Linked DNA regions of Larkinella insperata. Each later gene encodes a partner of the first gene's protein in a complex. Links are inferred from orthologs where the notes say so. Each region holds a gene or a part of one and is shown on either strand. Other genes may lie near its edges. The genes, in order: tsaD and tsaB.

Region 1 (15,486 bases):
ATGTTCCGGCGGACCACGGTTTGTTCGCTGTCGTTGGCGCGGATGAGGTAATACAGCCGGGCAATTTCCGACGCAACGATTAATTGAGTGATTCGTACATCGGACTCCGACACCTGCCGTTGCAGATCCGTCACCCGAACCGTGTTGCGGATGCGTTTAAACAAATCGACTTCGTAGCTGGCATCGATCGGCAAAATCTGAAGCGTATTAAGTTGCAACCGGGGCAATCGTTCGCTGGCCACCGGAACCGCCACCGGACGGTATTCTGACAGGCTCTGGGTGCCGAAGTTCAGGCTGCTGCGGATCGAAGGCACCAGATACGACTCGGCCACCCGCACCCGAATCCGGGCTTCTTCAACCCGGCTGACGGCCACCCGAATATCGGGGTTGCTGGTCAGGCCCAGGTCAATCAGTGAATCGAGCGTCACATCCCGAAAAACCGCCCAGCCATCGCGTACCGGGTCGACCTGTACAACCGCCGGGGCCCCTGACCCGCCGGGGGAGCTTCCCGACGATGCTACCGATTGGGCGAGGGAAGCCGTAATGCTAAACCATAAAACCGTAAGACAACTGTAACAAACTGCTTTTCTCATACTTTTTGTTTTGTGGGCAAATCTCGGCCCCGCAATTGAATTCAAACCTGCTGCTTTGCTCTGTGCCGATTGCTGGGATTGGTAACTACCTGGTTCTGCAAGCTGACCCGTCTTCGAGTGTCGTACCAAATCCGGATGCGTCGCATGGTGGTGGATGAGTTACGTAAGGAACCTGTCTGTAAAATTCCGACGGTAAACCGATGAAAGCAAACGGGTTTTGGTTTTCTGCGTATTACCGCCAACAAACAGGCTTTCTTTCCGATCAGATGTCTGAATAAGACCGGTACAAACGGCGATCGTATAAACATTGCCAGCCGTAAACACAGAAATAGGAATGCGTAGGAAATGATCGATGGGTAGCCGGACGAAGAAAATGCCACTTGTAATCCGAATAAGCAATCCCAATACGGCGATGATGGGCTTCTTTTCAAGCGCTGAACGAACAATCCACATGAGTTAGTACGGAAAAAGAGGAATGCTGTACGAATCGAAACTTGGATGGAATAGGGAGAGATGGCGCAGAACCGGATTAGCCTGACAACACTATTCTACTTTATAAAGGTTTCGACAACCCCATATAGTTATGTTAATTCTTTAAATAGCCAAGTAGAATTCTGCGTATGACCACCAAAGTTTGAAGATTAAACGCATTTAAATGAATCCGCAAGCCAGCTTTGTCAGTGAATTAAAATTGATCGTCCTCCCGGCTCTGTAGGGCGGAGGTTGCCGTAGCCGGTGTTGGTACGGGCGTAGAAGGCCGTTCGATGGGCGTAGGGCTGGGCTGCACCCCGGGGCGGGGTGGCTCCGGCGCCGGACCAAACAGGCGGTTGAACGAGCGGGTATACTGGATACTCATACCGCCCCCGGTGGTGAGCGTGCCGTAGGTAGTGGCACTGTAGATACCGAGCTGGTTCTGGTTCCGGTTATACATTTTCAACCGGAGCTTTCCGTCGGGCGACAGCCAGTATTCCAGTGTCCATTCGCCCAACAAACTGGCAACGCTGGTCTGATTCTGGCCGTAGGTAAACCCGCCGTCCCGGCTGATCCGGAAGCGGTCGTTGAACCGGTAGGAGAACCGAAACTGGAGATTATTGACCATGTTCTGATCCAGGCCGTTCAGCGAAACGCCCACGTCGAGGTTTTTGTCCAGCGTAGAAGCCAGGCGGCTGATCTGGTTCGAAATCAATTCGCTCAAACTGTTGGTCAGACCCGACCCCACCATGCTGTTGGTCGTCGCGGCCGGATCGATCAGGCCCATGCCTTCGCCGGGTGCCAGCTGACTGAAGAGCAGAATACTGCTCACCTGCCGCCCCAGTTCCTGATCGTTGCTCTTCAACCGGGATTCGAAAGCGGCCACGGCCTGCCGGAAATCCGGCTGCTGCGGGTATTCTTTCACTTTCAGGTCGTAAGAAATGTCGGGCTGCAAAAGCCGGCCGTTGAGGTTGATCAGCAAATCAACCGGATACCGGCGGTTGCGGTCGGGGTTGTTGGAGTTGCTCGAGGAATAAAATTGCAGAATGGGGGCCAGCGACGCGTACTGCGTATACGCCGTCTTGACGTCAACCATCGCTTCGTAGGGATCGCCGGTCCAGGTGATGCGGCTATTGGGTAGCATCTGAAACCGTTTGTTGATCACGTTTTCGAAGGTGAAGGTGTACTCGCCCTGCTGAATTTCGTACGCACCGGTCATTGTGAAATCGCCTTTGGTATCAATCCGCATGGCCAGCTGCCCCGTGCCATAGGCTTTGATGATGTCGCCGGTCTGGCGGTCAAGCTGAATTTCGCAGTACGCATCCGGCGTGATCGACAGGTTGAAATCCATGCGAATGCCCGACAGATCAACCACCGGTTCGTTGGGGCGATTCACACTGTCGCGCCGGGCCGGGTTTACGTTGATAAACCGGATTACTTCTTCCTGCGAAACCGTCGCGGCCTGGTCGAGCGGAATGTAAATCCGGGTTCCGCGGTTGCTGGTGACGTTGGCCCGAATCGCCAGGTTGTCGAAAGGCCCTTCGATGCTGGCCCGTCCGCTGGCAACGGCGGTGCCGTAGAAGTCTTCGTTGTCTTTCAGCGTCGTGTTCATGATCTTGAAGTTCTTCATGTCCAGGATATTCATATCCACCGTGAAGTACTTGAAACCGTCGTGAAAAACACCGCCCCGCAGGGTAGCACGGCCCCCGTTCAGGTCTGTCAGCACCATGTCGCGGGCAACAATCTCGTTGGGGCCAAAATAGATTTTATCCGAAAAACCAACATCGGCTTTCAGGTAATCAAGCGTCAGTCTGCCGTTTGTAATGTCAACTGTCCCCCCCAGAACCGGACTTCTGGCGGGCCCCTGAATGGTAACCGTACCGCTGGCTTTGCCGCTGATGTTCGTGCCAATTCCCTGCAGGAAGGGTTCCAGGATCTGGAGGTCGGTATCCTGCAGAACGGCTTTCAAATCCAGGGGGTCGGCCGCCGATTTGCTCGGGGTATAAACGCCGGTAATGGCCAGCACTTCGCGGTCCAGCCGCCGAATCCGAGTGTCCAGATTGATCCGGTTCGACTGGTCGAGGGTGCTGCGGTTGACGACATTACCAATCAAAAAATCGTTGTACTTCAGCGAATCGATGGTGATATCGCCGTTGAGCAGGGGCAAGCCGTACAGGCCCCGTACGGCTACTTTGCCGTTGGCAAGGCCCGCAATTCGGGTGTTGAATACCGGGTTAAGCGTCGACAGTGCAAAGTTTTTGGCCTCAACCTGCAGGGCTTGCAACGAATCGCGCGATACGTTGCCGCTGATCGAAATCTGCTGGTTCAGGTTGGAAACCGCCAGGTTCCGGACGGTAATTTCCGGACCGACAAACCGGATCAGGTTTTCGGGCGAAATGGCCCAGGTGCTGTCCAGCAGCCGAAACCGCGAACGTTCGAGTTCAATGTCAATGGCGTCGCCCTTAAACGTCAGCGAACCGTTCAGGTCGGCGCGGTTGGTGCTTTTCTGCTGTTGTAGGCTCGTGGTGAAATCGATGTGATTAACGTCCCAGGATGCTTCGGCCTGTAGTTTTTCGGTAGCTGCCAGGGAGCCGAATTGCTGCTGATTGGAATTGATAATCAGCGACGCCAGGACGTCCGGAGAGTTAACGTATTTCGAGGTATTGAGGTCAATCGTGCTTTTGTAAAAATTATACTCGTCCAATTTCAGTGTATCAACCGTTCCGTTGACGGTCAGCAGCGACGTCTGATCCACCCCGAAGCGCCCTTCGAGCCGTGTATTGGGCGACACGTACAGCGACGGGTACACCAGCGCCAGCAGCGGCTGTGAGTTTTTCAGCAAAAAGGCGTAGTCGATGTTGTAGGGCGAAACCGGTACTGGCTTGCGGAGTTTTTGCTGGTAATACGCGGCCAGTCCGGCGGCATTTCCGGCAAAATTCAACCGGTATTCCTTCGCGATCCGGTTCAGGTCGTCGGCGACCTGCGTAAGCTGGAAATTACCGTTCAGATCCGCATCGAGGTAATCCGAATTGATGGAAATCGAACGCACGCTGTCGGTCATCGACGACGCCAGAAACAGGGTGTCCAGCACCAGGCTACGCTTCCGGTAGGTCATGGATGTATTCAGCAACCGGGCGTTCCCGACCAGCTCATTAAGCGTGTTCCCCTCCAGTTTTACGTCCAGATCACTCCGGACCATCAGGCTGTCGTCGAGCAGTTTGGTCGCCAGAAAGTCGGCTTTCTGGACCGTGCCTTTCACCTGAAACTGATTTTTGGCGCCCCGCAGGTCGAACTCGCCGTCGAGGTTGAATGTCAGGTTGGTGTCCTGAACGCTGACCAGACCGCGGAAAAACGATTTCTGCAAGTTACCCTTGACCACCATGTTGCGGTAGTTGTACTCACGGAAACCGACGCGGCTGAACCGGGCGTTCAAATCCAGCGAACCGTCCTTGATGGTCAGTCCCCGGCCTTCAAACGTTCCCTGACCGTCGATGCGCTGCACCAGTTCGGGCCGGTCGATGAGCGAACCCACGTTGACGTCCGTCAGCTTCAGATTGCCCCGGTAGGTAGTGGCCCGGTCGCCGTTGAGGTGCAGGGCCAGGTCGCCGGTCACGGTGCCAATGCCGGTGCGGAAGGTCCCGACGGTTTTGAAGTCGATAAACCGCCCGGCGTAGGTGGCGGCAAAGCTAACGGTGCCCAGTTTGCGGGCGATCTGATTAAAAGCTGAGTCGGAATAATAGGGCCGCAGATCGGACATGTTAACCTGCGAGGGTTTAAACCGAAAATCGACCTGCGTATTGACGTCCGTGTCCGGTAGTCCTTTGAACGACAGATCGCCCACCAGCCGGCTCCGGCGGTTCTGGCCAAACCGGATATCGGCGTTGGTGACCTTAAAATTCCGGATGTACCCCACGTAATCACCCGATGCCTGGGCCACGTCAAAGTTCTGGTCGAAGTAGGAGGTGAACGGGGCCAGGTCCTGCGCCCGAACCACGGCATTACGCAGGCTGGCCCGCATAATTACCTGATCATTGAATTCGTTGAAGGCCGAAAAACTATCGTAGGAGAATACCAGTCGATTGCGAACCGTAGAGCCATTGATGCGGGCCAGCAGCCCGTCGAGCCGCATTTCCTTGGCGCAGTAGAGGAATTTGGTATCGAGCCGGTGAATGCGCAGACTGGCCTGTTTTTCAACGCCTTTCATCCGTTTGATGTCCACGGAAATGGTGTCGCCCAGCAGCAGAAAATCCTTTAGGTTGGCACTCAGGCCGTTGACCACAAAGTGGTTGTAGTCGAACCGGCGGCCGCTCATAGCCGGTTTGCGCTGGTCGTGGTAGGTGAACTTTCCGTCGATCAGGGTGGCTTTGCCGATGGTAAACGGCACGTTCTGGTTGGGAATAGACGGTTTGGTGGTGTCGCGGGTCAGTTCGCTGATGCGGGCCAGAAAATCGTCCATGTTGAGGTTGCCGGTTTTGGCGTCCTTCACCAGGACCACGTCGGGTTTATAAAGCAGCACCTCATCAAGGTGAATGTCGCGGCTGGCGTTGTTGATCAGCGTTTCGAGTTCGAGCGAAACTTCGAGCCGCCCCACGTTGATCATCGGTTTCAGGTCGCGGTTCCGAATCGTAACTTCTTCGAGGGCAACGGAATTAACCCAGATGTTGGGAAAGGAAAAGTTAATGTCAACTTTTTGAATATCAACCGGAAACAGGAGTGTTTCGGAAACTTCTTTAGCGGCATACCGTACTACTTGCGTTTGTACGGCTGGTATTTGCAGGCTAACCACCACAATTCCGACGGCCAGCAATACAACCAGAACGGTGTAAAGCAGCGTCTTGAGAAGTATGGTGAAGAATGACCGCATTTAGCTCTGATGAACAAGTAACAATGTACAATAAAAAAGAACAAAATCTACCCGTTTAGACGTACTGTTGGGGGTAAAGTTTAATCAAGTTCAGCGGGTTTTACGGTTCATTCTTCATCGTCCATTTTTCATTACTCCAAGATTCATTAATTTTGAAAAATGACAATTCTGGCAATTGAGTCTTCCTGCGACGAAACGTCGGCTTCCGTGTGTGTTAACGGAAAAATACAATCCAATGTTGTAGCTACGCAGTTAATCCATGAACAATACGGTGGTGTTGTCCCCGAATTAGCTTCGCGTGTGCATCAGCAACGGATCGTGCCGGTCGTCAAACGGGCTTTGCAGGAGGCAAATATAGAGAAAAACGCGCTAAATGCCGTTGCTTTTACCCGCGGACCCGGTTTGCTGGGTTCGCTGCTGGTCGGTACGTCCTTTGCCAAGGCCCTGGCGCTGGCGCTGGATGTACCGCTCATCGAAGTGCACCACATGCAGGCCCACGTGCTGGCTCATTTCATTGATGAACACCGTTCTCCCCGGTTTCCGTTCCTGTGCCTGACGGTGAGCGGGGGCCACACGCAGATTGTGCTGGTGCGCGATTACCTCGACATGGAAATTATCGGCCAGACGCAGGACGATGCCGTGGGCGAAGCGTTTGACAAAACCGCCAAGCTGCTGAACCTGCCGTACCCGGGTGGGCCGCTCATCGACCGTTACGCCCAGCAGGGCAATCCCACGGCTTTTTCGTTTCCGGACGTGGAAATGCCGGGCCTGGACTATTCGTTCAGCGGGATCAAAACGGCTTTTTTGTATTTCTTGCAAAAGCAAACGAAGGCCAATCCGGATTTTGTCACCCAGAACTTACCGGACATCTGCGCCAGTATGCAGCACACGCTCATCAAGATTCTGCTGACTAAACTGCGGAAAGCCGCCCGGCAGACCGGTATCCGCGAAATTGCGCTGGCGGGCGGGGTATCGGCCAATTCGGGGCTGCGGGCCGCGCTGGCCGAGATGGGTCAGCAGGAGGGCTGGAACGTCTACATTCCGAAGTTTGAGTATTGCACCGACAACGCGGCCATGATTGCTATGGCGGCTCATTTCAAATACCTGAAGGGCGAATTCACCTCGCAGGAAGTCAGCCCGCTGCCCCGTTGGTAAAATGTCCGCTAAACTGATATGTTTACTTGCACGCCATGAATACACCCGTCTTAAAGGAAATCTGGATTTATCCCATCAAATCGCTGGGCGGTATTTCGCTCACCGAAGCCGCCGTTGAACAAAAAGGGTTTCAATACGACCGCCGGTGGATGCTGGTGGAGCCGAACGGAACGTTTTTGACCCAGCGCGAAAATACCGTCATGGCACTGGTGAACGTGGAACTGACCGACCACTCCCTGCGGGTTTACCACCGCCACCGCCCAGACGATGTGCTGGAAATTGCGCTCGGTCAGACCTCCGGAGAAGCCCTGACGGCCTACGTTTGGGGGAAGCAGGCCGTGGATTCGTTGGTGGTGAGTCCGCAGGCCGACGAGTGGTTCAGCCGTCTGCTGGGTTTTCCGTGCCGGTTGGTTTACATGCCCGAAAACTCGCTGCGCCCGGTTGATCCGGACTACGCCGAACCCGAGGATGTGGTCAGTTTTGCCGACGGGTTTCCGTATTTGGTCATCAGCACCGATTCGCTGGACGAACTGAACCGCCGGGCGGGGGAGACGCTGGAAATGATCCGGTTTCGGCCCAACCTGGTGGTGTCCGGTACGAATCCGCACGAGGAGGAAAGCTGGTACCATTTTCAGATTGGCGATCTGACCTTCTACGGGGTCAAACCCTGCGCCCGTTGCGTGCTGACGACGATCAATCCGGAAACCGCCGAGAAAGGCAAAGAGCCGCTTAAAACCCTGGCCACTTACCGACGGCTGGACAAAAAGATTTTGTTTGGGCAAAACGCGCTGGCCGAAACGACGGGAATGCTGCGCGTGGGCCAGTCCGTTACGGTGCTGGAACGGCGCCCGGCGCGGTTGCCCTTTCCGTGATCAACCGGCGCCCGGGCCGTGGTTTAGTTTACCTGAAGCTTCACCACCACCGGCAGGTGATCGGATGCGTACTGCTCGTCAATCACCTGCGTTGACAGCGTTTTGAACGTTTCGCCCGGTTTGTACATGATAAAATCAATCGCCCGACTGGGATTAACCACCGGAATGGTCGGGGCGCAAGCCTGACAACTGCGGACGAAATGCCCGTCCAGAAACTGGATTACCCGGCTGTCGGCCTGGGCGTTGAAATCCCCACCCAGAATCATGGGCAGATCCGACTTTCCGAAGTGCTGAACGATTTGTTCGGATTGGGTAAGCCGGTTGGGTTCTTTCAGGTCGAGGTGGGTACTGGCAAAAATGATTTTCCTGCCTTTGGCAATTTCCACCGTCACGGCCGCGATGGTGCGGGTTTCGCCCCCGATGGCCGGATCGACGGGGAGAATAAACCGGGTGGAATCCAGAATGGGAAACCGCGACAGCACGGCCACACCGTAGTCGCCCCCCTGGTGATCGATGGCTTTCGAAAAAAAATAGTGCATACCCGTCAGCCGGGCCAGTTCCCGCGCCTGGTTGACGCCCTTGCCCGAACGCTCCGTATGGACGTCCACTTCCTGAAGGGCCACAAAATCCGGTTTTGCTTTCGTGATCACCCGGGCGATGGCGTCCACCTCAATTTTGGCCCCGGCCGAGGGAGGATTGCAGTGGTGAATGTTGTAGGTCATCACGGTCAGGGTCTTTGCCTTCCGGCTGGGGCGGTTGGTTGGTTTCGGAGTTCCGTTGTGGGCAAAAGCGACGGTCGAAACCAGGGCTAAAAGGGCGAAGAGGGCTTTTTTCATGTGTTTGAATGAAGGTCAGGATGCGTGCGGCAGTTTTCAGGTTCTGGCTTTTTTCGGAAGGGTGTATGTACTCACAACCTCGCCATCATCCCGAATCATTTTCAGGTGTAGTTCTTTGGTCGTTGCGTGCAATTTAATCAGCGTGCGGTTACCTTCCAGCGGACCACCGCCGATGACGATGGGGTAGTTGTGATCAGCATCCGGGTTGTGCGTACCGTAGCGGTGCGTATGGCCCGATAGCTGGAGATCGATTTTGGCCTTATTGAGCAGCGGACCGAACACCTCCCGGCAGTGCATCGGGCCGTGCCAGTCGCCAGAATGGTACGGGGAGATGTGAATCAGCACAATCCGGAACGGGGCTTTCTTGAATTCCGGGCTTTCAATTTCTTTTTCCAGCCATTTCTTCTGCGTTTCCCGGTAACGATCGAAGGCCGACAAGCCGCCGTATTCCACGCTGTCGTCGGTTTTGTCTTCGCCCGAATCCAGCACCACAAACCGCACCGGGCCGCGGGTGAAGGCGTAGTAGTATTTGTTTTCGGGGTAAGCGTAGTAGGCCGGAATCTGGCGGGCGAAGCTGCCCCGGCATTCGTGGTTGCCCTGCGTCAGAATGAACGGAAACTCGGTGGCAAAAATATCGACCGACGGTTTGATCAGGTGCTCGACCATCTGTTTTTCCTCCGTTACCCAGTCGAAGCAGTCGCCGTTGAAAACCACGAAATCATAATCCCGTTTGTTGCCCGTGTAGCCGTGGCGGTAGAGCAGTTGCGGAATGATCTGCGGGCGGTCGTGGATATCGTTGAACACCACCATTTTGAATTCTGCCTCGTTGTCTGCCGGGGTTTTAAAACCGTACAGCGGGCTGCTGATGGTTTCCCCAAACTCGACCTTGGAGCCTTGGTAGCCCAGGATTTCGGTGGAAACAATTTTGTACTTGTGGCTGGTCCCCGGTTTCAGGCCGGACAAGGTGACTTTGTTAATCCGGTTGTTGGCTTCGATCAGGCCGTTGGTGTAGCCAAACTCCCGTTTGCTGGTGTAGGTTCCGGCTCCGTATTCCACCCAGCTAAAGCAATTTTTGTGGGTTATCCACATGATGGTTACTTCGGTCGTGCCCAGATTCTGGAGGTAGGGCCCCACCACGAAATGATTTTTCTCTTCCAGCGGAGCCGCAGCCGACGGTTCGGTCAGGGGGGAAGAAACGGGGATCAGGCTCAGCGCCCCGACCCGCGACATTTTTTCAAGAAACGATCGTCTGTCTGCCAGCATGAGTCGCCAGGAGTTTAGAAGTTATTGGTTTCATTTTACCGCAGAACCAATCCCGCCGGGGTTGAGCTGGATACCCTCGTGTGGGGCTTGGGACGGCCCCGGATGCCATCCGGGGCCGTCCAGCGTCAATCCTTGCCGGGGTGTTTGGTTTATTCCCAGTTTGGGTTTTGGGTTAAGTTCGGATTCAATAGGCGCTCCTGCTTCGGGATGGGGTAGAGGTAATCCCGGGCTTCGTTGAACTTCTTGTTGATGTGCCCGTTGACCACGATGTTGCCCCCTTTGTTGCCGTTCTCGAGCAGAATTTCGCTGCCCAGTTTCAGGAGTTGAGCGCCCGATACGGTTGGTTTGGTTCCTTCATAAATGACCAGGTCAACCTTGCCGTTCTTGTCCAGGTCGTAGCTGCCGGGTCCGGGGAAATACATCCCTTTGTAAGTTTTGGTCAGCAACTGGCCTTCTTTCCAGCGGATGATATCGTCCCAGCGAAAGAAGTTTTCCATCACCAGTTCGACGCGCCGTTCCCGCCGGATCTCCAGAATTACCCCAGTATTGGGGCCGCTCAACTGGGTGTACTGCTGCGCCTGGTAGGGGTCCGGGTTGGCGTTAGCCGCGGCCATGTTGATGGTGGGCATTCCCACCCGGTCGCGGGTCAGTTTGGTGGAAAGATCCAGATCGGCCTGCGTCAACGTACCCCGTTCGGCTTTGGCTTCCGCGTAGTTGAGCAGTACTTCGGCGTACCGGAAAATCGGCATGTCGGTGATGTCTTTGTTGAACGTATCCCATTTGGGGGCGGAAACAAACTTGATCAGTTGGTAGCCGGTCACCGTCGCGCCGAATTCCGGCACCAGCGGAGTGGTTTCCCCAATGCGGGTGTACCCCGGCGTGCGGATGGTCTGCGACAGGCGCGGGTCGCGGTTCTGAACTTCCTCCGCGAACTGCATGGTTTCGTAACCCTTGATGTCCGTAAAGCGGGTTCCGTCGGCCATCAGGTAGCTGTTGACCAGTTTCTTTTCCAGCCCCGGCTTGCCGTACGAAGCCGTCATGGTGTAGTAGTTCAGGTTGTGGTAAACCTGCAGCTCGTCGCTGAAATCGCGGGCCAGAATCACCTCGTCGGCAATGGCGTTGTCGGACGAAAACAGCTTGAGGTAAGCCGTCGTCGGGGTGGCTTTGTAGATCGTGTAGCCGCTGTTTTTCATTAAGTCCTCGGAGGCCGCAATGCTTTCATCGAGGAATTTATCCGCGTTCGGCAGGCTGAACTCTTTATGGTATTTCCGAAACGTTCCTTCGTAAAGGGCAATGCGGGATTTCAGGGCCAGGGCGGTCCACTTGGTCACGGTGTTGAGTTGCCGGGACGCATCCAGGTTGGCGATGGCGTAATTGATGTCGGCCATGACCGAATCCATCACCATCGTTCGCGGATCGCGCGCCTTGGTCAGCATGTCCTGGTCGGTTATCTCAATCGTGTGTGAATACCAGGGCACGTCGCCAAACCGTTTGACCACGCCAAAGTAAAAATGCGCCCGAAAGAACCGCGCCAGCCCGTTGTACTTGGCCACGGCTTTTTTATCCGGACATTTACTGGAGTTCGCCAGAAAGTAATTGATGTTACGCAGGTTGCTCCAACTCCAGCCGCCCCCGCTGGTGGGCACAATCCGCGTGCCCTGCAACTCATCGCGCAGGCTGTTTTTGACGACATTATCCACATCTTCGTTGTACACGTCCTCGGCCGAGGGCAGGGCGTTGTAAAACGAATTGGTGTAAAGCAACAGGTCATTTTCGGTGTTGAAAAACGTCTCGGGCGAGATGGCATCCTGCGGCAGCAAATCCATGTCACAGGAAGCCAGGCCGAGACAAATAGCAAGGAAGCTTATGATTTTTTTCATGAAAATACGGAGTAAAATCGGTTTAAAACGTGATGTTTAGGCCCGCCGAAAGGGTTTTGGACAGCGGGTAGGTCCGTCCATTGGTGCCATCGCCATCCAGTTGTTCCGGGTCAATGTATTTGGTTCTTAGCGGGGTGAAGGTGAGCAGATTTTCGCCACTCATGTAAATGCGGGCGTAGGGAATCCGGATTTTTTTGGTCAGGGTCTGCGGAAGCGTGTACCCAACTACCAGGTTTTTCAGCCGGAGGTACCCAATGTTCTGGATATACCGGTCGTTGGGCGAGTTGAGGTCTCCACCGCCGTTCAGGGCCGTATAGCCCCGCAGAACCGGGAAGTAAGCATCCGGATTTTCGGGCGTCCAAACGTCATCTTCAAAATGTTCCGGAATGAACGAGTAATACGGGCGGGAGTAGGGCCCCCAGAACTTATCGGCATTGGGGCCCGGGTACCAGTTACGACGCAAGATGCCCTGAGTCAACAGCGAAACATCGAACCCGTTCCAGGACGCCCCCAGATTAATACCGTACCGGTAGCGCGGACGGCTGTTTCCGATGATGCTCAGATCGCCGTGGTCGGCCAGCGTATTCGCGCCCTGGTCGATTTTGCCGTTGCCGTCCAGATCGATAAACTTCAGGTCGCCCGCCCGCAACTTACTCCATTCACCGGGAGCACTCAACCGCTGCCGGTTTACCAGGGTCTGATCGACGGTATAGGCCTGGGCCTCTTCATCGGTTTTGAAGTAGCCGTCAATTGAATAGCCCCAGATCTCGCCGATAACTTGCCCGACGTAGCGGCTCGACAGAATTTTGTTTGGGTTGTCGAATTTGGTAATGGTCGATTTGGAATCCGACAGGATAAAAGAGGCATTGTAAGAGAGCGTTTTACCCGCCACTTTGAATTGATCCCGCCAGCCCAATGACAACTCAAAGCCTTTCGTACGCAAATCACCGGCGTTCTGGGTTGGCACCGTTGCGCCGTAGACGGCGGGCAGCACCTGACCCGGTATGAGCATGTCCGTGGTGTTCCGGATGTAAGCATCCAGCGAGAAGTTCAGGCGGTTTTTCAGCAGATCGGCATCCAGACCCAGGTTGGAAGTCGTGGCTTTTTCCCAGGTCAGATTCGGTGAAATGGGATTGGGACTATCGACGTAATACAGTTTCTGGCCGTTATTGATCCAGCTTGACTGCGCCGTTGGCATGATCGACACATAAGGATAAAAGCTGGACGAGTTCGTATTGGAAGGCAACTGATTGCCCAGCGTTCCGTACGACGCCCGGATTTTCAAATTGTTGACTACGTTCCGGACCGGCTCAAAAAAGTTTTCTTCGCTGATCCGCCAGCCTGCCGATACGGAGGGGAAGAACCCGTACCGCCGACCTTCGCCGAACCGGGAAGTTCCGTCATACCGTCCATTAACTTCCAGCAAATACTTGCCGACGTAATCGTAGTTCAAACGGAAAAAGGCCCCAAACAGGGAATACCGGTAAGAACCGCCCCCCGACAACTGCTCACCCGTTCCCAGTTCCAGTTCATTCAGGCTTTCGGAAAGCAGGTTTTTCCGGGCACCAAACAACCGCTGGTGCTTCTTCGACTCGTAGTTAATCCCGGCCGTTGCCGACACGTAATGTTTCCCGAATGTGTGGTTATACGACGAGTACACGTTTGTAACGTGCATGGGGTCGAACCACATGGTTTGCCGGTACTGATCGGTATTGTAATTGGGCACCGTAGTCAGAATGCCGGGCTGAATCGAGTACTGCGCCACGGCCGACCGGTACCAGTCGTCGGCGATGTAAAACGAGTACGAGTGGTTGGCCACCAGGTTCCAGGTCTTGGTGAAGTCGACCGTCACGGAGTTGATCGTGGTTAGCTCATGCACGCCTTTTTTTCCGCCCGCAACGCCTTTCAGCAGGTTCGCAAACAAACCGTCACCGATGGAGTAATTGTTTTTCAGGGTATTATACGTAGCGGTTCCGTCCGGGTTCAATGGTGCATAGGCCGGTAACGCGTGGACCGTGATGGCCGTAAAATTGGCATTGGCGCCCCCTTCCAGACCGGGGTAGGTGTATCTGGAATCAAAATACTGCGTGTTGTTGCTCACCCGCAGCCAGGGCGTCAACTGGGCGTTGATTTTGCTGCGCAGGGTATACGACGTGAACTTATCGGTATTGGTGCGCATGATTCCCTCTTTTTCGTAAATCGACCCCGACAGATAATAATTGATTTTGTCGGTTCCGCCGGACAGATTGAGGTTGTGCTGGCGGGAGGGCTGCGTCATGTTGAAGAGCGTGTTCCACCAGTCGTAGTTCCCGTAGTAATTGTAAATATCCTTGCCGTTGACGTTTTTAACGACGACCCACGGCCGGGCCGGGTTTTCGGTTTTGTCGTACCGGCGCGCTTCCAGTTCCTTATAATCTTCTTCCGTATACCGGGTGTAGGTGTTGCCCGTTGCCCGCACAAACGCTTCGTCGTTCAGCCGCACGTGCTCGTACCCATTCGTCAGAAAGTCGGTGCTCACCGTGGGAGTCGACCAGCCGAAATTGTTGCTGTAAGCGACGGTGGTTTTCCCGTTCTTGGCGGTTTTCGTGGTAATCAGCACCACCCCGAAAGCCCCGCGCGCGCCGTAGATGGCCGAAGCCGCGGCATCTTTCAGGACCGATACCGACTCCACGTCGTTCGGGTTGATGCGGTTGATGTCGCCCGGCACTCCGTCGATCAGCACCAGCGGACCACCACCGTTGATGGAGGTTTCGCCCCGCACGTTCAGGCTCCCGCCCTGACCCGGCTGCCCGGTGCTGAACGTGATGTTCAGGTTTGGAATCATCCCCTGCAGAATCTGTGACATGTTGTTCAGGGGACGGTTTTCCAGGTCTTTGGCCTGCACCTGGGAAACGGCTCCCGTCAGGTTTACTTTTTTCTGGGTCCCGTAACCAACCACCACCAGCTCTTCCAGACTTTTGCTGTCGGGGTTCAGGGTGACGTTGACCGCCGTGCGATTGCCGACCGTTACTTCCTGCGAGGTGTAGCCGACGAAGCTGAAAATCAGGACGGACGATGCGTTCGGGACCGTCAGTTCGTAGTTGCCGCTGCCGTCGGTGGTGGTGCCCCGCGTCGTTCCTTTCAGGACGACGGTTACACCCGCCAGCGGTTCGTTCTGGCCATCCGCAGCCCGCACGGTTCCCTTCAGGCGGATTTCCTGCCGGGCCAGGTAGGTATCCATCTTTTCGGCCAGATTCGGCAGCAGGGTTTCCGGCTTAAAGCCCTTTTCGCGGGCCAGCACAATCTGCTCGTTGATGACTTTGTACGTAATCCCCCGGGGCATCAGCAATTGATCCAGAATCCGGGACAGCTTCTGATTCCGGACATTAATGGAAACCGCATCCCGGAGCGATACCCGGCTGCTGTAAACAAACTTCGTATTGGCTTTTTCCTGGATTTGATCCAGTGCTTCCTTGAGCGTGACATTCGTAAGCTGGAGCGTCATATCCTTACTCAGGACCGACTGTGCCGCCGTTTCCCGGCCGTAACTGATGCCGGTCAGGAGGAGGGCAA
Region 2 (15,424 bases), 2.4 Mb from region 1 along the record:
TCGATCTGGTTCAAACTCGGTCGCACCTGAATTTCGGGATCGAGCAGCCCCGTCGGACGAATCAACTGTTCGACCACGACGCCTTCGCTCCGGCGCAGTTCATAATCGGCGGGTGTGGCGCTGACGTAAACCGTCTGCGGGGTCAATTCCTCAAACTCCTGGAACGTAAGCGGCCGGTTGTCCAGCGCCGACGGCAACCGAAAACCGTAGTCTACCAGCGCTTCCTTGCGGGAGCGGTCACCGCCCCACATCGCCCGGATTTGCGGCATTGTCACGTGGCTTTCGTCCACCACCGTCAGGAAATCATCCGGAAAATAATCGAGCAGACAGAACGGCCGTTGCCCCGGCATCCGGCGGTCGAAATACCGCGAATAGTTCTCAATACCGGAGCAGTAGCCTAATTCGCGCATCATCTCGATGTCAAACTCGGTGCGTTCCTTAATCCGCTCGGCTTCCTGATGGCGAAACTCCGATTCAAAATACCGTATTTGAGCCACCATGTCGTTTTGAATTTCGCCAATGGCCATGTTCAGCGTATCGCGGCCAGTAACGAAAAGGTTGGCCGGGAAGATCGCAATCATCCGGTCGTCGGCAATCTTCTTGCCCGAAGCCGGGTCGATGCGCTGAATGGCTTCCACTTCATCACCGAAGAAAATAATCCGGTAGGCAAAGTCGGCGTAACCGGGAAAAATATCGACTGTATCGCCTTTGACGCGGAACGTACCCCGCGTAAACTCCACCTCCGTCCGGCTGTACAGGATCTCGACGAGTTTGAAAAGGAACTGGTTGCGGCTGATGGTTTCGCCCACGCCCAGCCGCACGATGCTTTTCTGGTATTCCGTGGGGTTTCCGGCACCGTAAATGCAGGACACCGACGCAATGACCACAATATCCCGCCGACCACTCATCAGGGCCGACACCGCAGCCAGCCGCAGTTTGTCGATCTCTTCGTTGATGGCCAAATCTTTTTCAATGTACGTATTGGTCGTCGCGATGAACGCTTCGGGCTGGTAGTAGTCGTAGTACGAAATAAAATAGTGAACGGCGTTTTCGGGAAAAAACTGCTTGAACTCGCCGTAGAGCTGGGCCGCCAGCGTTTTGTTGTGGCTCAGTACGAGGGTTGGGCGGTTGAGCTGGGCGATGACGTTGGCCACGGTGAAGGTTTTTCCACTTCCCGTAACCCCCAGTAGCACCTGCGCCGGCTCGCCTTCCTGAAGGCCATTGACCAGCTTTTCAATGGCTTGTGGCTGGTCGCCAGTCGGTTTAAATTCTGAAGTCAGCTTGAAATTCATAACAAGCTAAGATACGAAAAAATAAGAACGGAAACAAGATCGGTTTTAAAGATAACGACGCGCCGACCCATTTGTTAGCACCCGCCCCAATCCGTCGTTTTCCTGAACAACTTGTCTGCCTGTCAGTTATTTTACCAGTTACTCAACGTCATTGATTATGAAAAACAACCTGAAAAACGGAAGCCGGAGCCTGACCGCGGGGCTAGGAGTTCTGCTGACCGTATTTATTTTAAGCTGTAATTCCAAGACCGAAAATACCGGATCTACTTCGGACTCGGCCGCGGCCGCTACCGATACGAGCATTATGGGTATCCAGGGCGATACCACAACCAATACGCTCGAAGGCCCACAGGCGCGACCCAGTGACACCGCTGCGGGACAGACTCTCCCGGAAATGCGCGCCACCAAGAAAGAATAAGGAGTGCTTCATCAACGCTGACAACGCCGGATTGGCTGTCAATTTCGGTGTTGTCAGCGCTGATTAGTCAGCCAGCGAAAGCGGTCTTCAAGTCCTTCAGAACCGTCAATCTGCACGAGAAAAACCGCGGGTGCACTCCCTTGATCCGCAGCGTCGGACTCCAGGCTCAGGCCAACAAAAGCCAGGTATTCGTTCAGCAGCGATTCGAGCGGTTCGTTGCCGAAGATGCACCGATCAAAATACCAGTCGAGCGGTTCGCCAGCGACTTCTTCCGCAACAGCCCGGTAATCGTCGAGCGTGTAACCGATGAATGGCTTTCCGAACCGTTCCCACATTAGCCGCATCACATCGTCGAGCGATCGGGCGTGGTTCCGCTTCCGGCGGATGTGTAAATCCAGAATCAAGGCAACGGTCGCTCCTTTGTTGTAGACCGAAACTTTACGATTAGGCACCCCTTTGTCATACCCATCGAGCCACAAATCCCAGGAGGATTCGGTCAGTGACTGAAAAGCCCGGCCGTTGGCTTCGAAATGCCGCTTCAGCAACACCTGGAGTTCTTTCAGGTAAGCCGCATCGTCGAAAACATTCGACCGCCGGAGCATCACATCCCCGTAATAGGTGGTCACGCCCTCGGCCACAAAGCAGGTCGTGAAGTAATTCTCTTTTGTGAAATCGTAGGGTAGCAACTCCGCCGGGCGAATCCGGATCACGTTCCAGGCGTGGAACAGCTCGTGCGACGAAACCCCCAGCAAATCCGTGTATAAACCTTCGCCTTCGTCATTTGGCCCCAGCACCAGCATCGTTGAGTTGCGGTGTTCGACCCCGTGGTAGAAGGGAGTCGTCAGAATCAGGGTTAAAAAATGGTAGTCTTTTTCCGGAAACTCGCCAAAGAGTTGGACCTGCACTTCCGAAAACCGCTGAAAATCGCGTTTGATGCGCTCCCAGTCGGGTCTGATAGCACCGTTGATCCAGATATGGAAAGCCGTCTCTCCGACTTTGTACTCCGCATGTTGCAATTCCGGCGAAGCGATCAGCGGGCAGTCGACCAGTTCGTAAAAATCCGTTGCACTCAGGAGGTTGGGGGCGGTTGGTTTTAGTCCGCAGGCAATTTCCCAGGTATCCGGAATGACCAGTTCGAGTGTGCAGGGTTCGTGCAAACGGTCATCGGCGTACAAGCAAAGATTGACCGGATTGATGTACAGCAGCCGGTCGTCGGCAAAGCTCGTTCCGGCGTTAACGGTATTGCTATAATACGTGTAGCGGGCCACCAGTTCGGAAGCGCCTTCGGTCTGCACCCGCCAGCGGTCTTTGGTTATTTTTTCGAACGAGAGCGGATTACCGTTCTGGTCAAAGATTTCAAAACGTTGAATATTTTTGGCAAAATTCTGCAGTTCATAACGTCCGGGGCGCCAGGCGGGGAGTTGCAGCTCGACGGTCGGTGACGAAACACCCGTCAGGAAAAACTCAATCTCGATAGTCCGGGACGAAGGATTGCTGGAAGAAATACGATAGTGCATACCGGCGAATATAACCCCTTGTTGATGAAAACACTAAATATCGTCAGCAAAGTTGCTTCATTTCGAAACATTCCCTACCTTTGCAGACTCATTTGAAAAACAGGCATCCAAGATATACTAAGTCATGAAAAGAACGTTTCAACCTTCGAACCGTAAGCGCCGGAACAAGCACGGTTTCCGCGAGCGCATGGCATCTGCCAATGGCCGCCGAGTGCTGGCCGCCCGTCGCAAAAAAGGACGTCATCAACTGACGGTTTCGGACGAGAAAAAAGGCGACCGGTTTAAAATCTAACTCGTTTAAAGTTTAGGGTTTAAAGTTTAAGGTTCGATACAGTAACCGTAAACCTTAAACTTTGGACTTGAGCTTTAAGCGACATGAAGCAAACGTTCAAGAAATCCGAACGGCTTTGCAGTAAAAAAACCATCGGACAATTGTTTCAGAAAGGTAGTGCGACCACGCGGACGTTCTACCTTTTTCCATTTCGGCTCCTCTACATGAACGACCCCAACCGGAGCCTTCCAGCCGGGGATGATCCAACTGGGGGCCCTCCAGCCCGGGTTGATCTCCTGCCCGCCATTCTGATTTCGGTTTCCAGCCGGAATTTCAAAAAAGCCGTTGACCGCAACCTCATCCGCCGGCGCGTTCGCGAAGCCTATCGCAAAAATAAGGCGCTGCTGTTCGGCACGACCGAGAAACCAAAGCAGCCCCCGTCTTATATTGTTTTTTTATATACCGCCCGCGAGAAAATTTCGTTTGAAGAAATAGAAAAAAGTATGAAATTAGCTTTAGCGCGGATATAGACAAAAGAGGTGAGATCGTAGACAAAAGATGAACTACGGTTTGCGGGGTCTTTTTTCTCTTGTCTTGCGTCTTTAATCTATAGAATTATGTTTACGCGCAAACGTCTGACCGTCGCCCTGGGCGCGACCCTCCTGGCAGGAAGCCTTGGTTTTTACTCGTTCCGCAACGACGACCGGTTCTTTGAAATCGCGCGTAACCTGGATATTTACGCAACGCTGTTCAAGGAATTGAATCTGTATTACGTGGACGAGCTAAACCCGAACCGCATGGTGAAGTCCAGCATCGACGCCATGCTGAAATCGCTGGACCCGTATACTAACTTTTTCGCCGAAGACGAAATTGAGGATTACATGACGATGACCACCGGGCGCTACAACGGCATTGGTGCGTTAATTGGTTCGCGGCAGGGACGCAGCATCGTCATGATGATTTACGAGGGCACACCGGCCGAGAAATCCGGCCTGCGGATTGGCGACGAAATCGTCAAAATCGACGGAGTCGATATCAAAACCCGGCGCGAATCAGATTCCGACAAGCTGCTGCGCGGGCAGACGAATACGGCGGTGAAGTTGACGGTGAAACGGTTTGGAAACAATTCACCCATTGATCTGAACGTGACGCGCGACGTGGTAAAAATGACCAATGTGCCTTATTACGGCATGATCACCGGCGACGTAGGCTACATCGATCTGAAAGATTTTACCGGAACGGCTTCGCGCGAGGTGCGAAACGCCTTTACGGAACTGAAGGGCAAAGGCATGAAAAAGCTGGTGCTGGACGTACGCGAAAACCCGGGCGGCTTGCTGAACATGGCCATCGACATTGCCAACATCTGGCTGCCGCGCGATTCGGAGATTGTAACCACCAAAGGTAAAGTAACCGAATGGAACAAAACGTATACGGCTTTGAACCCGCCCCTCGACCTGGAAATTCCGATTGTGGTGCTGACCAACAGCCGGAGTGCCTCAGCCGCCGAGATCGTTTCCGGGGTTATTCAGGATTATGACCGGGGTGTTCTGGTGGGGCAGCTCACCTACGGCAAGGGACTGGTGCAGACGACCCGGGAGCTATCCTACAACACGAAACTGAAAATTACGACGGCTAAATATTACATTCCGAGTGGCCGTTGCATCCAGGCCATCGACTACAGCCACCGCAACCCCGACGGCAGCGTGGGCAAAATTCCCGATTCGCTGAAAACTGCGTTTAAAACCAAAGCCGGGCGCCCGGTTTACGACGGCGGTGGCGTAACCCCCGACGTTCCGGTAGAAGCCGTGGCACCCGCGCCGATTGCGCTTAGCCTGACAAACAAAGGGTTTGTTTTCGATTATGCCGTCAAGTACCACCACGATCATCCGACGATTAAGCCCGCCCGGGAATTTCACCTGACCGACGCGGAATATCAGGAATTTGTAAACTGGCTGAAGGATAAAGAATACGACTATACCACACAGGTTGAGAAGGATCTGGGTACGCTGGAAGCTTCGGCAAAGAAAGAAAAATCTTTTAACCAGATTCAGGATCAGCTTAAGGCTCTGCGGACGAAGCTTTCGCACAGCAAAGATGTTGATCTGGCAACGTTCAAAGGGGAGCTAAAAACCCTGCTCGAACAGGAAATTGTGGCTCATTATTACCTCCAGAAAGGCATGAAAGAAGCTTCGTTCTCGACCGATCCGGAAATTAAAGCCGCCCTCGACCTGTTCAGCGACATGAACCGGTATCAGTCTATTTTAAAAGGAAAACAGTAGCTTTATAGTGATGCGTTATGAATGATGAATTAGTATGTTACTCTTTTCATCATCCATGACGCATCATTCATTTCCATGTCCCTCATTCTCTCCATTGATACCTCCACAACCGTTTGTTCAGTAGCCTTGCACCGCGGTGGGGCGCTGGCGGCCTGTTACGAACTTTTTACGGAAAAATCCTCGTCGGGGATGCTGACGACGCTCATTCAGCATACCGTGCAGCACAGCGGTCATCAGCTGTCGGAGCTGGATGCCGTTGCCGTTGCGAAAGGACCGGGTTCGTATACCGGGTTACGGATTGGCGTTTCCACGGCCAAAGGGTTGTGCTTTGCGCTCGATAAACCCCTGCTGGCGATCGATACGCTTAAAGCGATGGTTTGGCAGATAAACGGTTTTTACCCGGGCTCTTACGCCCTCTGCCCCATGCTCGACGCCCGGCGAATGGAAGTCTATTGCGCCGTTTACGATCCCGAAGGCCGGGTGATTCAGCCGACGTCGGCGCAAATCATCGATGAATACGCGTTTGCCGATCGGCTGGCTCAACAGCCCGTCGTGTTTTTTGGGAACGGAGCTGCCAAGTGCCGGACCGTTTTATCCCACCAGCCCAACGCTGTTTTCCCGGCACAAATTGTTCATCCGTCGGCCAAAACCGTGGGGCAACTGGCGGCTCTTGCCTACGAACAGGCGCAGTTTGAAGATGTCGCCAACTTCGAACCGTACTATCTAAAGGATTTTGTGGGAACCAAGCCGAAGAAATTGGTTGTTTAGCAAGCATACTTACGGGTAAAATCCGTGTTTACATTTGGGCTTTGGTATTATGGAAACGGAAGAGATTGTTAATCGAGTGACCAAAAGTGGTCTGGTAACGCTGGATCTGGAAGATTACTACCACACCGGCGAACGGGTTGTCTACGATCTGAAAGACAATCTGTTCATGGGCATGATTTTAAAGGAAAAAGACTTCCGCGACTTCCTGAAAGCCCACGACTGGAGCCAGTACGACGGCAAGAATGTGGCCGTCACCTGCTCGGAGGACGCCATCATACCGACCTGGGCCTACATGCTACTGACCATTTACCTGGAACCGCACGCCCATACCGTTGTTTTTGGTTCGCTCCAGGATTTGGAAGAAAAACTCTATTTCGACGCCATCAACCGGATCAATATCGAAGACTTCCGCGACAGCCGCGTGGTTGTCAAAGGGTGTAGCAAAGTGGCGGTACCGACGGCGGCTTACGTCGAAATTACCCGGCGGCTGCGGCCCGTTGCCCAAAGCATCATGTTCGGCGAACCCTGCAGTACCGTGCCCCTGTACAAGCGCCCCAAACAGTAATTACCTGTTGTAGATAAATTCTTCTTTCCGACCATCGGGGTAAATCATCCGGACCGGATAACCGTCGGATCGGTATTCGTAACGGAAACGCGTCTCTTCCTGAACGCCCGTGGTTTGGTCAACTGCCTTCATCCCAACAATATTATTGGAGCTCATAAACCAGCTAATTTCGGCATCAACCCGAATCGGTTTGTAAGGGTTTGGGGCAGTATCGTATTCATACGTTGTCATATCCCCCGTAGCCTGAATTAGGTTGCCCCGGTTGTCGTAGGTAAAGTCCGCCGATGAAATAAACTTGTTATTTGCGTCGTACCTGTCTTGCCGAGTGATTCGTTTTTGAGCATCATATGCGAATCGGCTGGAAGACCGAAAATCGAACTTTTCGTTGTTAATCGTATAATATTTACGCTCCCGGATGGTCGTATCGGCATTGTAAACGGTTTCGCTGTAGGAATATAATTTCAGCGGCAGGTCCGAAACATAGGTGGATGACCAGGGAGGATTGGTGTAATGTTGCTCAACCCGGAGTGTATTGGCAGCAACCCAGCGAAAAACCAGTTTACTGTACAGCTTACCATCGGACCTGTTGCTCACAATTTCCTGAATGCGGTTATGCTGATCATACACATAGTGCGTGGATTCAACGGCCGTGGGTTTGGCTGGACTCCCGTAATAATCGTGTCGGATCAGGCGAATGGATTGGCCACGCGCCAGAACGGCATCATCATTCCGGCGGTCGCAGGCCGTAACCGCCACCAGCAGCAATAGAAATAAGACAGCTCTCATAAAAGTCTGAAGGCAAGGAATATAAGAACAAGATACCGGTATCTGGTAAAGCGTTGTAATCCCTCACAAAAAATCTTTACACTAACCGAAAACTCCGCCGGTGCCACCGGCACGGCCCAAACTCCTGAATGGCCCGGCGGTGAAACGGCGTTGGATACCCGACGTTCTGCGCCCAGCCGTAGTGCGGAAATTCCAGCGATAGCTTTTCCATGAGTTCATCCCGGTACGTTTTGGCCAGCACCGACGCGGCCGCAATGGACAGAAATTTGGTATCACCTTTAACAATGCAGGTGTGCGGAATCAGGGGGTAATTCACAAACCGGTTGCCATCCACCAGCAAATGCTCCGGTTTAATACCGTCTGCCTGGTTCATGATGGCGTCCAGCGCCCGGTGCATCGCCAGAAAACTAGCCTTCAGAATGTTAATCTGATCGATTTCTTCATTCGATACTTCCGCCACGGCCCAGGCCAGGGCGTCGCGCTGCAATTCCGCCCGCAACCTTTCGCGCTGAACCCGACTCAGTTGTTTCGAGTCGGTCAGCACCGGATGAACGTAATCTTTGGGCAAAATTACCGCAGCCGCCACCACCGGACCGGCCAGGCAACCCCGCCCCACTTCGTCCAGCCCCGCTTCAATGGCATTCGTATTGTAACAGGATAAAAGCATAATTTGATGCAGATCACAGAAGTCAGACAAAAGAAAGAGAAACATGGTCTTTTGCTTCTTGTCTGTTTGTCTCTAGTTGTTTGTCAATCCTCTTTATTCTTTGTTCTAATCTTCCAGAATATTTCCGAAAATGGTGTTTTTCAGCAGGAGGGTCAGCAGCAGAAAGACGATGGCCCAGTACAGATAAACGCGGTAAAAATCTTTGACATCCTTGTACACAACGGTTTTAACGGGCGCTTTTTCAAGCCGGTCAATTTCGTTGAAAACAGCCTGCAAACGCGTGGCATCCCCCGCCCGAAAAAAACTGCCGCTGCCGATGTTGGCGATGGTTGTCAGAATGCCCTCGTCCACGGTTACAGTCGACATAGCACTAACTACACTTGGGCGGGGTGGTCTACCGATGGCGACGGTATAAATCCGGATGTTGAACGCCTTGGCCAGCCGTGCCACCGTCACCGGGTCGAGGTTGCCCGCCGTGTTGTCGCCGTCGCTCAGCAATATCGTCACCTTGCTTTTGACTTTCGATTCGCGCATCCGGTTGATGCACACCGCCAGGGCACTCCCGATGGCCGTGCCGGACGTTTTGATCATGCTGTCGTCCAGGTCGTTCAGGTAGCTGTTGAGCAGGTCGTGGTCGGTCGTCAGGGGGCAGAGCGAGTAAGCTTCTCCGGCAAAGATGACCAAACCAATCCGGTCGTTCTGACGGCTTTTGACGAAGGCGCGGGCCACGCGTTTGGCGGCTTCCAGCCGGTTGGGTTTCAGGTCGGTTTCCGCCATCGACGACGAAATGTCGATGGCCAGCATCAGGTCGATGCCTTCGGCTACGCGTTCGGGCTGCTCCCGGATTAGCTGGGGCCGGGCCAATGCCATGAAAATAAGCGCAAGGGCGATGAAAAAACTAAGTGGTAACAAATACCGTAAACTACTGACCAGCGTTGGCTGAAGCTCGGCCCGGTTCAGGGCCACACTCAGCCGCTGTTTCGCGCGCCCCGACAACAACGTCCGCAGCCCGAAAAGCACCAGAATACCGGGTATGGCGTACAGATAGATCGGGTGCGCCCAGGTAAACTGGCGTAGCTGTGAAATTGTAAACCACTGGTACGAAAACCATTCCATGTTGTGTCAATCAAAAGTAGCTTCCTGGTGCGCTTCCACCAGATGAACGCTGTTTCGGCGGTAGGCACTGTCGGCCACCTCATTCAAAATGCGAAGCGACTGCTGGGTGTGATCGGAATAAACGCCACCGTAAATCACCCCGTCGATTTCTTTCAGAGCGTCTGCCAGCCGGTTATCCTGCACGAGTTCCGCAATTTCGCGGGTCGTCAGCGAGGTGAACGGCTTGTCCTCAATCCGTTCCATGTATTTCCTCCAGAGCACTACGGCCCGACCAGCGTCCTGGGGGGCGGTTTCCGGTCGAATGTTGCGCGTCAGGCGGTCAAACGAACGCTGAAAATTCACGTATTGCCGGTAGAGCTGATAACGCCGAATGCGGGTCCGAATCTTGCCGCCAAAGAACAAAAAAAGCAGACCTACCAAGGCGCAGAGGCCCATCAGAATAACCATCAGCAACGGATAATTCATCTGCTGTTTGAGTACCACCACCTTCGTTTGGGTGGCAAGCTGTAATGTATCGGGACGCTGGGTTTGAATGCGTTCGAGCAGCCGGACAGTATCCACGTTGGAACGAACCAGGGTGCAATCGGCGGAGGTACGGAGCAGCCAGACGGGTACCTGCAGCGTCTGTGTGGGTCTGGTTTCGAAGGAAATCAGGGTATAAACGGCACTGTCCAGACTGCCTTTCTCGCCGGTGGTTGTTGAAAAAATCGAAATATCCCGCACCAGAAACGGCGCAAAATGCCGGGCGGTATCCGGGAACAGCACATCCACATTCGACCGGTGGCGAATGCTCAGGGAATACTGAAACGGTTTTCCGATTTCAATGGTGTCGGTCAGAAACACGCCCGCTGGAGCCTGAGCCCGTGAGAACGTCAGGCACGAGCAAAAAATAGCAACGAACAACACCCTACGAATGGCGAGCTGGGCAAGAGGGCCGAAGAAAGAAAATCGTCCGGTCGGATGGTCAATGTAGTGCAATGCTTCTAACGTCAGCTTCATCGGGTTTTTCGGACGCGGAACAGTTCGATCAGTTGCGGCACGTAATCCGCCTGCGAATCAAGAGCGACGTAATCAGCGTTGTACTGTTTACAAAACCGTTCCAGTTGCTGCTGGCTTTGCCGGAATGTCTGCCGGATCCCGTTCCGAAAACTGGGCGAGGAGGTATTAACCCAAACGGTCCGGCGGCTTTCCGTGTCGTAAACCGGAATGATGCCCAGTCGCGGCAGGCTGGTTTCCCGCTGATCGTACATGTGAATCACCACCAGATCGTGCTTCCGGGCGAGGGCCTTCAGGTTGTGCTCGTACCCCGAATCAATGAAATCCGATACCAGAAAAACCACGCTTCGGCGTTTGAGCACGTTGAGCGTAAACAGCAGCGCATCGGCCAGATTGGTACGAATTGATTCCGGCTTGAGCTTGAACAAATTGACAATCAACTGATAACCGTGCTTCATGCTGTTCGACGGCTTCAGGTATTTTTCTTTCTGGTCCGAAAAACAATACATCCCCACGTGGCTTGCTTCCTTGATGGCCGACAACGCCAGCACCCCGCACACTTCCCGGGTCGTGTCCAGTTTCGAGCGGGCTGCGGTTCCAATTTCCTGCGATGCACTGACGTCGACAAGAAAGAACACCGTCTGGTCTTTTTCTTCCCGGAAAATCTTGACGAAGGTTCCGTGGCCCTTCGACGAAACGTTCCAGTCGATTGCCCGCACGTCGTCGCCGTACTGATACGTCCGCAAGTCACTGAACTCCAGACCGGAGCCTTTGAAGATCGACCGAAAGTTACCGCGCATCTGAGAGTTTACGGCTTTCCGAATCCTGATTTCGAATTGATATAGTCTTGCCAGAAACTCGTGCATCGTTGTTATAAGGGCGAAACGTTGCTAAAAATTTTGTTAAAAACCCGTTTGCAAAGAATCGCAGCGTTTCACCGCGTGTTATTAAGGTCAGGATTCCCGACATTTGTATTCCAATGCCAGCTTTGACAAAAATAACGAAAATGAACGCGCAACAGTGCTTCCCGTTTCGACAATGGGGATTGTTTGTGCTCATCACGCTGCTGACCGCCTGTCAGAACCAGCCGGTGGAAGCGCCCAAGAATCTGATTCCGGAAGATAAAATGGCCCGGATTCTGACCGAGATTCACCTGGCCGAAGCGCGGGTTACAAAGCTGAATCGCCTGTCGCAGGATAGTAATACGCTGATTTACAAACGCCTTGAAAAACAGATTTTTCAAAAATTTCAAGTTGATACCGCTGCTTACTCAAGGAGTTATTCTTACTATGCCTCCAATCCGGAACAGTTTGCGACGATTTACAAGCAGGTTACGGAAGAATTGGAACAACGGAAGAAACCAGCAGACAGCAGCAGTACCAGCAGCAACAGCGGACGGAAAAACCGGCTCCCGGTCCGGCTTAAAAATCTGAAGAAATGATTGCAATCATTGGAGCGGGCATATCGGGTCTGACGCTGGCCCACGAACTCCAGAAAAACCACGTTCCCTACCGGTTGTTCGACCGCAGCAGCGAACCGGGCGGTGTTATGCACTCCCGGCGGGAAGGAGATTACCTAATCGAAATCGGACCAAATACCCTACTCGGCGATGCAGACCTGCTCAATTGGTTCGACCAACTGGGCTTGACCCCGGAGATTTATTTTGCCAAATCCGTTAGCAAGGCCCGGTTTATTTACCGCAACGGTGCCTACCAGCAGCTTCCGTCGGGCCCGTTGTCGTTACTATTTGGTCGGTTTTTCAGTTGGGAAGCCAAAAAAGCCATCTGGCGGGAGCGCTCCAATCGCACGGTTTCGCCCCCCGGTGAAACGCTGGGCGACTTTATTCGCCGACGGTTTTCGTCCGAACTGGCGGAATACGCCCTGGCTCCGTTTGTGGCCGGTACCTACGCCGGAGACCCCGATCGGTTGCTGGTATCCGAGACGTTTCCGGTGCTGCTGGAATACGAAAGAAACTACGGCTCGGTTCTGAAGGGGTTTATGAAAAATGCGGGTTCGGCGGGTCGCCGGCAGGCTTTTACCTTCCGCGACGGGCTGCAAACCCTGCCCAGAAAGCTGGCGGCCCAACTGGATGCCCTCAACCTGAATGATTCGGTAACGCGGCTGACCCAAACCGACAACGGCTGGCAACTGGAAGCGCAAAGCGGTTTGTATGCAGCGGATACCGTGGTGCTGGCCTGTGAGGCCGGGGCCGCTGCAAACCTGCTCGAACCGATCCGGCCCGAAATAGCAACGCTGCTCCGACAAATCGACTATCCGCCCATGACGGCGGTTCACTCGGTGTATAAACGCGCCGAAGTGCAACACCCGCTCAACGGTTTTGGTGGGTTGAACCCGCGCGTGGAAGGTCGGTTTGCCGCCGGTCACATCTGGAACAGTTCGCTGTTTGAAGGCCGCTGTCCGGCGGATGAGGTGCTGTTTACCAGCTTTGTGGGGGGGCGTCAGAACGCGGATCACGTTCAGCATCCGGATGCGGTCATTCGCCAGCGGGTTCATCAGGAATTGGTTCAGGCATTTGGCATTCAGGCCAGCGCCCCCCAACGGCAGTGGCTCAGCCGTTGGGAACGCGCCATTCCGCAGTACGACGCCCGGATTGTACCGGTTCGGGAGCAGGCCCCTAGCCTTGAACCGGATGGTTTGTATGTGTGTGCCAACTGGTACCGTGGTCTGAGTCTGCCCGATTGTATCCGGAAAGCCAGAACGCTGGGTAACCAGTTGTCCAGGTTAAAAATCGCTGAGAATTAATGGGTTTTAACAAATTTTAAGACCAGAATTGTATTAAAACGACTTTTTTTTGGTTATTTAAATAACGTTAGACCTTAACCCGGTTGTGCTTTGAAAGAATGCTTAGTGGTCATTCCGACCTATAATGAAATCGAAAACATCGAAGCAATCATTCGAAAGGTGCTGAGTTTGCCTGTGCCCTTCGACGTACTGATTGTCGACGATGGTTCACCCGATGGCACGGCCCGACGGGTGATGGAATTGCAGCGTGAGTACGGCGCCAGTGAACTACCCCTACGGCTCCACCTTCTGGAGCGCAAAGGCAAACTAGGGCTGGGGACGGCTTATCTGACCGGTTTCCGGTGGGCGCTGGAGCACGGTTTCCACTACGTCTGCGAAATGGATGCCGACTTTTCCCACAATCCCGATGATCTGGTGCGGCTCTACCATGCCTGCGCCGACGGTGGCAACGACGTAGCCATCGGTTCCCGGTATATCACCGGCGTCAACGTTGTCAACTGGCCGATGGGCCGCGTGTTGATGTCGTATTTTGCCGGTATTTACGTGCGGTATATCACCAGTATGCCGGTCATGGACCCCACGGCGGGCTTTATCTGCTACAGCCGGGATGTGCTGGAAACAATTCTGCAAAATAATATTCGGTTTGTCGGCTACGCCTTTCAGATCGAGATGAAGTTTCTGGCCTGGAAATACGGTTATCGCATCACTGAGGTACCGATTATTTTTACCGACCGAACGAAAGGCGTTTCTAAAATGTCGAGTGGGATCTTCAAAGAAGCCGTTTTTGGTGTACTTCAAATGAAAATTGGTAGTTTTTTTCGGCATTATATCCCTCCAAAGAAACAACCCCCGAAACGTGTGCCAGCGCAGGCTGAAGCTACGGAAGCGGTGTAGGATCTCCTACACCGTTTTTTTTATCTCTTTTTGTACTTTTTTCCTTTCGAACTTGCTTCATCAAAGCTAAAAGGAGTCGTCCCAATAAGCATAAAATCTTTCTAGTGGATCAGCAAAAGGATTCAGCCTTCAAAAACATCCTCTTTTTCGTTAACGAAAAATTGTATTATAAAAAGAATCTTCACGTCTTTAACGTTTGTCCCATTATTTGAGTAAACGGTTTTACCATGTTCATATCTTACCATTAGCACAGTTAAACCAAATAATATTTTGTCATAATTAATACAATTACTTATTTATACATAAATCAAAATTGCACTGAAATTCAGCTACTTAATTTCATGCAACTAAGTGCCATCTTTTAATAGTTACTTTGTCGTATTGATTCCAACAAAGATTTTCACTAAAGACAAATAAAAAGATGAACACCACGCTGAAAGCTTCGTTAATTGCCCTTGGAATGGGCTTTATTTTGATTTGTGTCATTGACGCTATTACTCCCCAGTCACTTCTTGGTTCATTGCTGGGTCAATCAGCGCCCAAGGCGAACGTGACGGTTGTTGTAAACCGCATAGACGATGAGCCGGTCACGGTTCGGTTGTCGAATTCAAACGGAGAAGTCATTGCCAGCCAGCAGCTGATTGATGGAAACACCATTTACTTTGGCTTGAAAGATGCCACCAACGGTACGTACCGCGTTGAAGTGTCCAATAGCACCACGAAAAAAGTAAAAGACGTAATCCTGTCAGCCCAAAAGGCGGCCTAATACTAAACGGACAGAAAATCCGTTTAGCTTAATGCTAAGTCCAACAGTTTTAGTTACTTGTTGGACTTAGCATTTTTTATGGCTGCACGTGTACAATTCTTTTGGATTTGCTTACTGCTGGGAACGGCCTTCGGGGTCAGTGCCCAGAAACCGCTTTATAACTCGCTGCAAAAAGCTGCCCTCAGTCGCCTAAGCCAGGATTTGCAGCAGCAAAATCGTCCCTCCTATCGCCGGGCCGTCGATATTGCCCAGAAACGAGCGATTCCGCTCCGACGGGAACGCTCCGACGGCACGGTCCTAATCTTGAAAAGTACAGATGAACGTGG

The links.
Region 2: the proteins of tsaD (region 1) and tsaB are in contact, whole or in part, in a solved structure (PDB 4WQ4), measured with the Escherichia coli proteins. The link is inferred for Larkinella insperata from one-to-one orthologs.

What each region holds. Positions count from the first base shown.
Region 1 is NZ_CP110973.1:4,245,850-4,261,335, forward strand. The notes cover bases 5,222-8,085. They hold tsaD (tRNA (adenosine(37)-N6)-threonylcarbamoyltransferase complex transferase subunit TsaD), read left to right. Parts: upstream 5,222-6,087; coding sequence 6,088-7,083; downstream 7,084-8,085. Other genes in these bases: OQ371_RS17140 (translocation/assembly module TamB domain-containing protein), read right to left, coding at 5,222-5,928; OQ371_RS17150 (MOSC domain-containing protein), read left to right, coding at 7,119-7,955; OQ371_RS17155 (endonuclease/exonuclease/phosphatase family protein), read right to left, coding at 7,979-8,085. In the rest of the region: OQ371_RS17130 (efflux transporter outer membrane subunit), read right to left, coding at 1-593; OQ371_RS17135 (hypothetical protein), read right to left, coding at 753-1,046; more of OQ371_RS17140, read right to left, coding at 1,279-5,221; more of OQ371_RS17155, read right to left, coding at 8,086-8,791; OQ371_RS17160 (purple acid phosphatase family protein), read right to left, coding at 8,828-10,054; OQ371_RS17165 (RagB/SusD family nutrient uptake outer membrane protein), read right to left, coding at 10,204-11,934; OQ371_RS17170 (TonB-dependent receptor), read right to left, coding at 11,957-15,486.
Region 2 is NZ_CP110973.1:1,798,292-1,813,715, forward strand. Bases 4,897-7,698 are described here. They hold tsaB (tRNA (adenosine(37)-N6)-threonylcarbamoyltransferase complex dimerization subunit type 1 TsaB), read left to right. Parts: upstream 4,897-5,852; coding sequence 5,853-6,545; downstream 6,546-7,698. Other genes in these bases: OQ371_RS07325 (S41 family peptidase), read left to right, coding at 4,897-5,777; OQ371_RS07335 (DUF2480 family protein), read left to right, coding at 6,595-7,110; OQ371_RS07340 (hypothetical protein), read right to left, coding at 7,111-7,698. In the rest of the region: excinuclease ABC subunit UvrB, read right to left, coding at 1-1,292; OQ371_RS07305 (hypothetical protein), read left to right, coding at 1,450-1,710; OQ371_RS07310 (M61 family metallopeptidase), read right to left, coding at 1,764-3,227; rpmH (50S ribosomal protein L34), read left to right, coding at 3,352-3,519; rnpA (ribonuclease P protein component), read left to right, coding at 3,603-4,028; more of OQ371_RS07325, read left to right, coding at 4,116-4,896; more of OQ371_RS07340, read right to left, coding at 7,699-7,896; rnhB (ribonuclease HII), read right to left, coding at 7,973-8,563; OQ371_RS07350 (vWA domain-containing protein), read right to left, coding at 8,669-9,679; OQ371_RS07355 (hypothetical protein), read right to left, coding at 9,686-10,678; OQ371_RS07360 (DUF58 domain-containing protein), read right to left, coding at 10,675-11,541; OQ371_RS07365 (DUF4296 domain-containing protein), read left to right, coding at 11,682-12,116; hemG (protoporphyrinogen oxidase), read left to right, coding at 12,113-13,438; OQ371_RS07375 (polyprenol monophosphomannose synthase), read left to right, coding at 13,529-14,332; OQ371_RS07380 (T9SS type A sorting domain-containing protein), read left to right, coding at 14,754-15,098; OQ371_RS07385 (S8 family serine peptidase), read left to right, coding at 15,177-15,424. UniProt on the Escherichia coli protein: Required for the formation of a threonylcarbamoyl group on adenosine at position 37 (t(6)A37) in tRNAs that read codons beginning with adenine.